2 regions of the Streptomyces sp. NPDC059169 genome follow, and region 1 is predicted to be linked to the other one. Evidence: predicted binding sites of a transcription regulator. Region 1 holds the regulator's gene; the other holds the start of a gene.
What was found. The regulator HrcA, encoded in region 1, represses chaperone genes, less so after heat shock. The targets are predictions, from matches to a motif close to TTNGCACTCNGNNNNNCNGAGTGCNAA.

Region 1 (3,542 bases):
AGGACGCCCCGGGGACGCCGCGGGCCGGACCAGGGTGACGGCTCTGCCCTCGAGCAGGAAGCCGCGCGGTGCCAGGGGGAACACCCGCTGCTTGCCGAAGCGGTCCTCCAACGTCACCGTCCCGGCCTCGCAGCGGATCACCGCTCCGCAGAAGCCCGTGGCGACCTCCTCGACCACGAGGTCGGGCTCGGCCGGCACCTCGGGTGCCGGGGTTTGCTTCTTCCACGGAGGGGTGAGGTCGGGGCTGTAGCTGCGCATGGGCTCTTTCTTCTGGGTGGCCGGATGTTCTTGGCTGCGGGAGGCGGGCCGTGCCGTCCCGGCGGTGGGACGGGACACGGGCGGGGCTGCGCGTGCGCCAGACGCTATGACACCCCGAACCGCCGTGCCAGCTCGTCGCGTTGGGCACGGACGAAGCCGGCACCGACCGCGGCTCCGTGGCCCGGCACGTACACCGCGTCCTCGCCGCCGAGCTCCAGCAGCCGGTCCAGCGCGGCGGGCCAGCGGGAGGGAACGGCGTCGGTGCCGGCCTGCGGTTCGCCGGACTCTTCGACCAGATCGCCGCAGAAGACGACCTCCGGAGTGCCCGGCACCAGTACGGCCAGGTCGTGGCCGCTGTGGCCGGGGCCCACGTTCGCCAGCAGGACCTGGCGGCCGCCGAGGTCGAGGGTCCACTCCCCGGACACCAGGTGCTGCGGGGCCACCAGGACGTCCGTGGCCTGCGTGGCTTCGTCGGGTGTCATCCCGTGGCGCACCGCGTCGGCGCGCAGCGACTCTCGTTCGCGCATCAGGAGGTCGTCGACGCCGACCGCGCCGTACACCCGGACCGCGGCGAACGCCGCGGTGCCGAGCACGTGGTCGAAGTGGGGATGGCTGAGCGCGATATGCGTCACACGGCGGCCCCCGAGCAGCGCCTCGGCCTGGGAGCGGAGTGCGGCGCCTTCACGGAGGGTGGAGCCCGTGTCGTAGAGCAGGGCGGCCCCCTCGCCGACGACCAGGCCCGCGGTGGCGTCCCAGACCGGGAGGCGGCGTCGGCCGACGCCGTCGGCGAGGCCCTCCCACCCGAAGTCTTCCCAACTCACGTCCATACGGCGACGCTATCCCGGGGCGACCTGGGGCGTCCCGTCGTTCCGCGGGAAGGTAGCGTGTCCGTCCGCCCTTGCTCGGGGCGTACCCACCCGCCGTACACTGGGCCGGGGAAGCTGGCACTCAAACGGAGCGAGTGCCAGTCAAGGACCGGGAAGCCGTCGACGGACCACAGCTGGAGGTGTGCGCGATGCTCAGCGAACGCAGACTCGAGGTGCTGCGCGCCATCGTCCAGGACTACGTCGGGACGGAGGAGCCCGTCGGCTCCAAGGCCCTCACCGAGCGGCACAGGCTCGGTGTCTCGCCGGCCACCGTGCGTAACGACATGGCGGTGCTGGAGGAGGACGGCTACATCGCCCAGCCCCACACGAGTGCCGGCCGGATCCCCACCGACAAGGGCTACCGCCTGTTCGTCGACAAGCTGGCGGGGGTCAAGCCGTTGTCGTCGCCGGAGCGCCGCGCCATCCAGAACTTCCTGGACGGTGCGGTCGACCTCGACGACGTCGTGGCACGGACGGTGCGGCTGCTCGCGCAGCTGACCCGGCAGGTCGCCGTCGTCCAGTACCCGTCACTGACCCGTTCGACCGTGCGGCACGTGGAGCTGCTGGCGCTGGCGCCCGCGCGGCTGATGTTGGTGCTGATCACGGACACCGGACGGGTGGAGCAGCGGCACGTCGACTGCCCGGCTCCGTTCTCCGACATGTCGCTCGCAGATCTGCGGGCCCGGCTCAACAGCCGGGTCGTCGGGCGGCGTTTCACCGATGTGCCGCAGCTGGTGCAGGACCTCCCCGACTCCTTCGAGTTGGAGGACCGCGCGACCGTCTCCACCGTCCTCGCGACCTTGCTCGAAACGCTCGTCGAGGAGACCGAGGAACGGCTGATGATCGGCGGCACGGCCAATCTGACGCGCTTCGCGCACGACTTCCCGCTCACCATCAGGCCCGTTCTGGAGGCCCTTGAGGAGCAGGTCGTGCTGCTGAAGCTGCTCGGCGAGGCCAAGGACTCGAGCATGACCGTACGGATCGGGCACGAGAACGCCCACGAGGGCCTCACGGCCACGTCCGTCGTCGCGGTCGGCTACGGTTCGGGCGACGAAGCAGTCGCCAAACTCGGCGTGGTCGGACCGACCCGCATGGACTACCCCGGAACGATGGGAGCGGTACGCGCAGTGGCACGTTACGTCGGACAGATCCTGGCGGAGTCGTAAGTGGCCACGGACTACTACGCCGTGCTCGGCGTGCGCCGCGACGCATCACAGGACGAGATCAAGAAGGCCTTCCGGAGGCTCGCGCGGGAGCTCCATCCCGACGTGAACCCGGATCCGAAGACGCAAGAGCGCTTCAAGGAGATCAACGCCGCCTACGAGGTCCTGTCGGACCCGCAGAAGAAGCAGGTCTACGACCTCGGCGGTGACCCGCTGTCGGGTGCCGGCGGAGGCGGTGCGGGCGGTTTCGGTGCGGGCGGCTTCGGTAACTTCTCGGACATCATGGACGCGTTCTTCGGCACGGCGTCCCAGCGTGGGCCCAGGTCCCGGACGCGCCGCGGCCAGGACGCCATGATCCGGCTGGAGGTCGAGCTCAAGGAGGCGGCCTTCGGCACCACCAAGGACATCCAGGTCGACACCGCGGTGGTGTGCACGACCTGCTCGGGCGAGGGCGCCGCGCCGGGCACCTCGGCTCAGACGTGTGACATGTGCCGCGGGCGCGGTGAGGTGTCCCAGGTGACCCGGTCCTTCCTGGGCCAGGTCATGACCTCGCGGCCGTGCCCGCAGTGCCAGGGCTTCGGCACGGTCGTCCCGACCCCGTGTCCCGAGTGCGCGGGGGACGGACGGGTCCGGTCGCGCCGGACGCTCACGGTCAAGATCCCCGCCGGTGTCGACAACGGCACCCGGATCCAGCTCGCGGGCGAGGGCGAGGTCGGCCCCGGCGGTGGTCCCGCCGGTGACCTCTACGTCGAGATCCACGAGCTGCCGCACCCGATGTTCCAGCGGCGCGGCGATGATCTGCACTGCACGGTGACGATCCCGATGACGGCGGGCGCGCTCGGCACGAAGGTGCCGCTGGAGACGCTCGACGGCATGGAGGAGGTCGACATCCGGCCGGGCACCCAGTCGGGTCAGTCGATCCCGCTGCACGGCCGCGGCGTGACGCACCTGCGCGGCGGCGGGCGAGGTGATCTGATCGTGCACGTCGAGGTGCAGACGCCGGCCAAGCTGGATCCGGAGCAGGAGCGGCTGCTGCGGGAGCTGGCGAAGCTGCGCGGTGAGGAGCGGCCGATGGGTCAGTTCCAGCCGGGGCAGCAGGGGCTGTTCTCCCGTTTGAAGGACGCGTTCAACGGACGCTGAGGCGTGCGCCTCACCTGGCGGGCCCCGGCGACGGCGCGGGGCCCGCGGGTACCCGTACCACCGCGGAGGGCGGGATTCGGCCGGGGCGCGGGGACGTGGCACCATGCGGGCATGT
Region 2 (3,542 bases), on a different contig from region 1:
CCGCCGCACCGGCGGTGCCGTCGAGGACGTCACCGACGAGCAGATCGTGGACGCGATCAAGCAGCTGGCCCGCACCGAGGGCATCTTCACGGAGACCGCGGGCGGCACGACCCTCGGCGTGGCGAAGAAGCTCATCGAGGCCGGTGTGATCGACCCGTCGCTCACCACCGTCGTCGTCAACACGGGTGACGGCCTGAAGACCCTCGACGCGGTGGCCCCCACCACGGGTATGTCCGCAGTCATCCGCCCCAACCTGGACTCCTTCCGAGAGGCTGGCCTCGCATGAGCGTCAACGTCCGCATCCCGACCATCCTCCGCACCTACACCGACGGTCGGGCCGAGGTGCCCGCCGAGGGCTCCACTCTCGGTGAGGTCATCGCCGACCTGGAGAAGAACCACACGGGCATCGCGGCCCGTGTCCTGGACGACCAGGGCAAGCTGCGTCGCTTCGTCAACGTGTACGTCAACGATGATGACGTGCGCTTCGAGCAGGGCCTGGAGACGGCGACCCCGGACGGCGCGGGAGTGTCGATCATCCCCGCCGTGGCCGGCGGCTGCTGACTGCGCAGCGTTATGCGAATTGCCCCCTCCGCAAGAGAAGCGGAGGGGGTAATTCCGTGGTGTCGGCCGCGGTAGAGTTGGGAAGTCCCCTTCACCGCGTGTGCCAGCCGCATATGAGAATGCGTCCCGACACGGCGAGAAGCAGCCAAAGTGTTCGAGCCTGATGCGCGTTAAGTGCGGTTTGCCCGGCCCGACTTGCCCGGGAATGCTCGCAATTTGGCCTGTTTCTTCTTTCGGCCCTGCCCAGAATTCTCGTCCGATTGACCTGTTGCAGACCGCGGTTGGACAGATACATTCAGCCGCGGTCGACGCGTTCCGGCGCACGCTCACACCTGTCAGTGGGCGAGGTCTGACCCGGGTCCGCGAAGTGCGGTCCTGTGCAAGGGCCAGTAATAGGGGAGTTAGGCATGGCTCAGGGCACCGTCAAGTGGTTCAACGCGGAGAAGGGGTATGGCTTCATCGCGGTCGACGGTGGTGCGGATGTATTCGTCCACTACAGCGCGATCCAGATGGACGGCTACCGCACCCTGGAGGAGGGCCAGCGAGTCGAGTTCGAGATCTCGCAGGGTCAGAAGGGGCCGCAGGCGGACATGGTCCGCGTAGCCGGCTGAGCGCCGACTGACTGCAGCAACGTGCGGAGGGCCCGCACCCATGCGTGGGTGCGGGCCCTCCGGCGTGTCCGGGACGGGACGGGGCGGGGTCCGCGGTCAGGCGGTCAGGCGGCCGGGCGGACGTCCTGCTGCGGCGTGGGCGCCGCAGCCGTGCGCGGTGCTTCCCGGTCCCCGGAAGCGCCCAGGGCCCGTGGGTGGGCGGCCGGGCGGACGTCCCGCTGCGGCGCGGGGTCGGGCGAAGCCGCTTGCACTCTCCGGGTCCGAGTGCTAATCATTGGCGTTAGCACTCTACGAGTGAGAGTGACAACGAAGGACCGGGTCGGTGAGGCCCGCACGCCGGGTGGGGCAGGGATCCACAAGGCAGGCAGGCCGTCCGTCGCGGGCGCCAGCGCGGTCCGGAGCAATCCTCCCCCGTGGCCTGCGGCGCGGGGGGAGACCCCAAGTCCGGGAGGACCACTTCACATGGCCAAGATCATCGCGTTCGACGAGGAGGCACGGCGCGGTCTCGAGCGCGGGATGAACCAGCTCGCCGACGCCGTCAAGGTCACCCTTGGCCCCAAGGGCCGGAACGTCGTCCTCGAGAAGAAGTGGGGCGCCCCCACGATCACCAACGACGGTGTCTCCATCGCCAAGGAGATCGAGCTCGAGGACCCGTACGAGAAGATCGGCGCCGAGCTGGTCAAGGAAGTCGCCAAGAAGACGGACGACGTCGCCGGTGACGGTACGACCACCGCGACCGTCCTCGCCCAGGCGCTCGTCCGCGAGGGTCTGCGCAACGTGGCGGCCGGCGCCAACCCGATGGCTCTGAAGCGCGGCATCGAGAAGGCCGTCGAGGCCGTCTCCGGCGCCCTGCTCGAGCAGGCCAAGGACGTGGAGACGAAGGAGCAGATCGCTTCCACCGCCTCCATCTCTGCCGCCGACACCCAGATCGGCGAGCTCATCGCCGAGGCGATGGACAAGGTCGGCAAGGAAGGCGTCATCACCGTCGAGGAGTCCCAGACCTTCGGTCTGGAGCTGGAGCTCACCGAGGGCATGCGCTTCGACAAGGGCTACATCTCGGCGTACTTCGCCACCGACATGGAGCGTATGGAGGCGTCCCTCGACGACCCGTACATCCTGATCGTCAACTCCAAGATCGGCTCGGTCAAGGACCTGCTGCCGCTCCTGGAGAAGGTCATGCAGTCCGGCAAGCCGCTGCTGATCATCGCCGAGGACGTCGAGGGCGAGGCCCTGTCGACCCTGGTGGTCAACAAGATCCGCGGCACCTTCAAGTCCGTCGCCGTCAAGGCCCCGGGCTTCGGCGACCGCCGCAAGGCCATGCTGCAGGACATCGCCATCCTCACCGGTGGCACGGTCATCTCCGAGGAGGTCGGCCTCAAGCTGGAGAACGCGGGCCTGGACCTGCTGGGCCGCGCCCGCAAGGTCGTCATCACCAAGGACGAGACCACGATCGTCGACGGTGCCGGTGACAGCGACCAGGTTGCCGGTCGCGTGAACCAGATCCGCGCCGAGATCGAGAACTCCGACTCGGACTACGACCGCGAGAAGCTCCAGGAGCGCCTCGCGAAGCTGGCCGGCGGCGTGGCCGTCATCAAGGCCGGTGCCGCGACCGAGGTCGAGCTCAAGGAGCGCAAGCACCGCATCGAGGACGCCGTCCGCAACGCGAAGGCGGCCGTCGAGGAGGGCATCGTCGCCGGTGGTGGCGTGGCCCTGCTGCAGGCCTCCCAGGTCTTCGAGAAGCTGGAGCTCGAGGGCGACGAGGCCACCGGTGCCCAGGCCGTGAAGCTGGCCCTGGAGGCCCCGCTCAAGCAGATCGCCGTCAACGCCGGCCTCGAGGGCGGTGTCGTGGTGGAGAAGGTGCGCAACCTGACCCCGGGCCACGGCCTGAACGCCGCGACCGGTGAGTACGTCGACCTGGTCGCCGAGGGCATCATCGACCCGGCGAAGGTGACCCGTTCCGCTCTGCAGAACGCGGCCTCCATCGCTGCGCTGTTCCTCACCACCGAGGCCGTCATCGCCGACAAGCCGGAGAAGGCCGCTGCGGCTGCTCCGGGCGGCATGCCGGGCGGTGACATGGACTTCTGATCGACCCACGTTGGTTGATCGACCGTCCTGAAGCCGAGGGCGGCACCCCACTCCCAGGGGGTGCCGCCCTCGGGCGTTCTCCCCGTACGGCCTCCGCCGGCGGCGCGCACGCGTGCGCGATCGGAAGGACAGCCCCTTCGCGTGCGGGATTCGGCAACCGCCGTCGTCGAACGTGGCGCTCCGTGGCCGATTGCGCCGGTGCCATGGTCGAACGTGCCGACCGAGGTGTCGTGACCGCCCGACGGAACCACACGGAAGAAGCACCGGGTCCGTGGGACCGGTCCG

Region 2: the regulator HrcA is predicted to act here: its motif matches at 1,453-1,479, upstream of groL (chaperonin GroEL).

The regions. Positions count from the first base shown of each region.
Region 1 is NZ_JBHZCF010000009.1:252,809-256,350, reverse strand. Features, by position in the region: gene ACFXOM_RS19200 (DUF3097 domain-containing protein) at 1-258, opposite strand, end outside; gene ACFXOM_RS19195 (MBL fold metallo-hydrolase) at 363-1,085, opposite strand; gene hrcA (heat-inducible transcriptional repressor HrcA) at 1,274-2,290, shown strand; gene dnaJ (molecular chaperone DnaJ) at 2,291-3,427, shown strand; gene ACFXOM_RS19180 (nitronate monooxygenase) at 3,539-3,542, shown strand, end outside.
Region 2 is NZ_JBHZCF010000011.1:120,749-124,290, forward strand. Features, by position in the region: gene thrC (threonine synthase) at 1-286, shown strand, start outside; gene ACFXOM_RS21395 (MoaD/ThiS family protein) at 283-561, shown strand; gene ACFXOM_RS21400 (cold-shock protein) at 969-1,172, shown strand; gene groL (chaperonin GroEL) at 1,635-3,257, shown strand.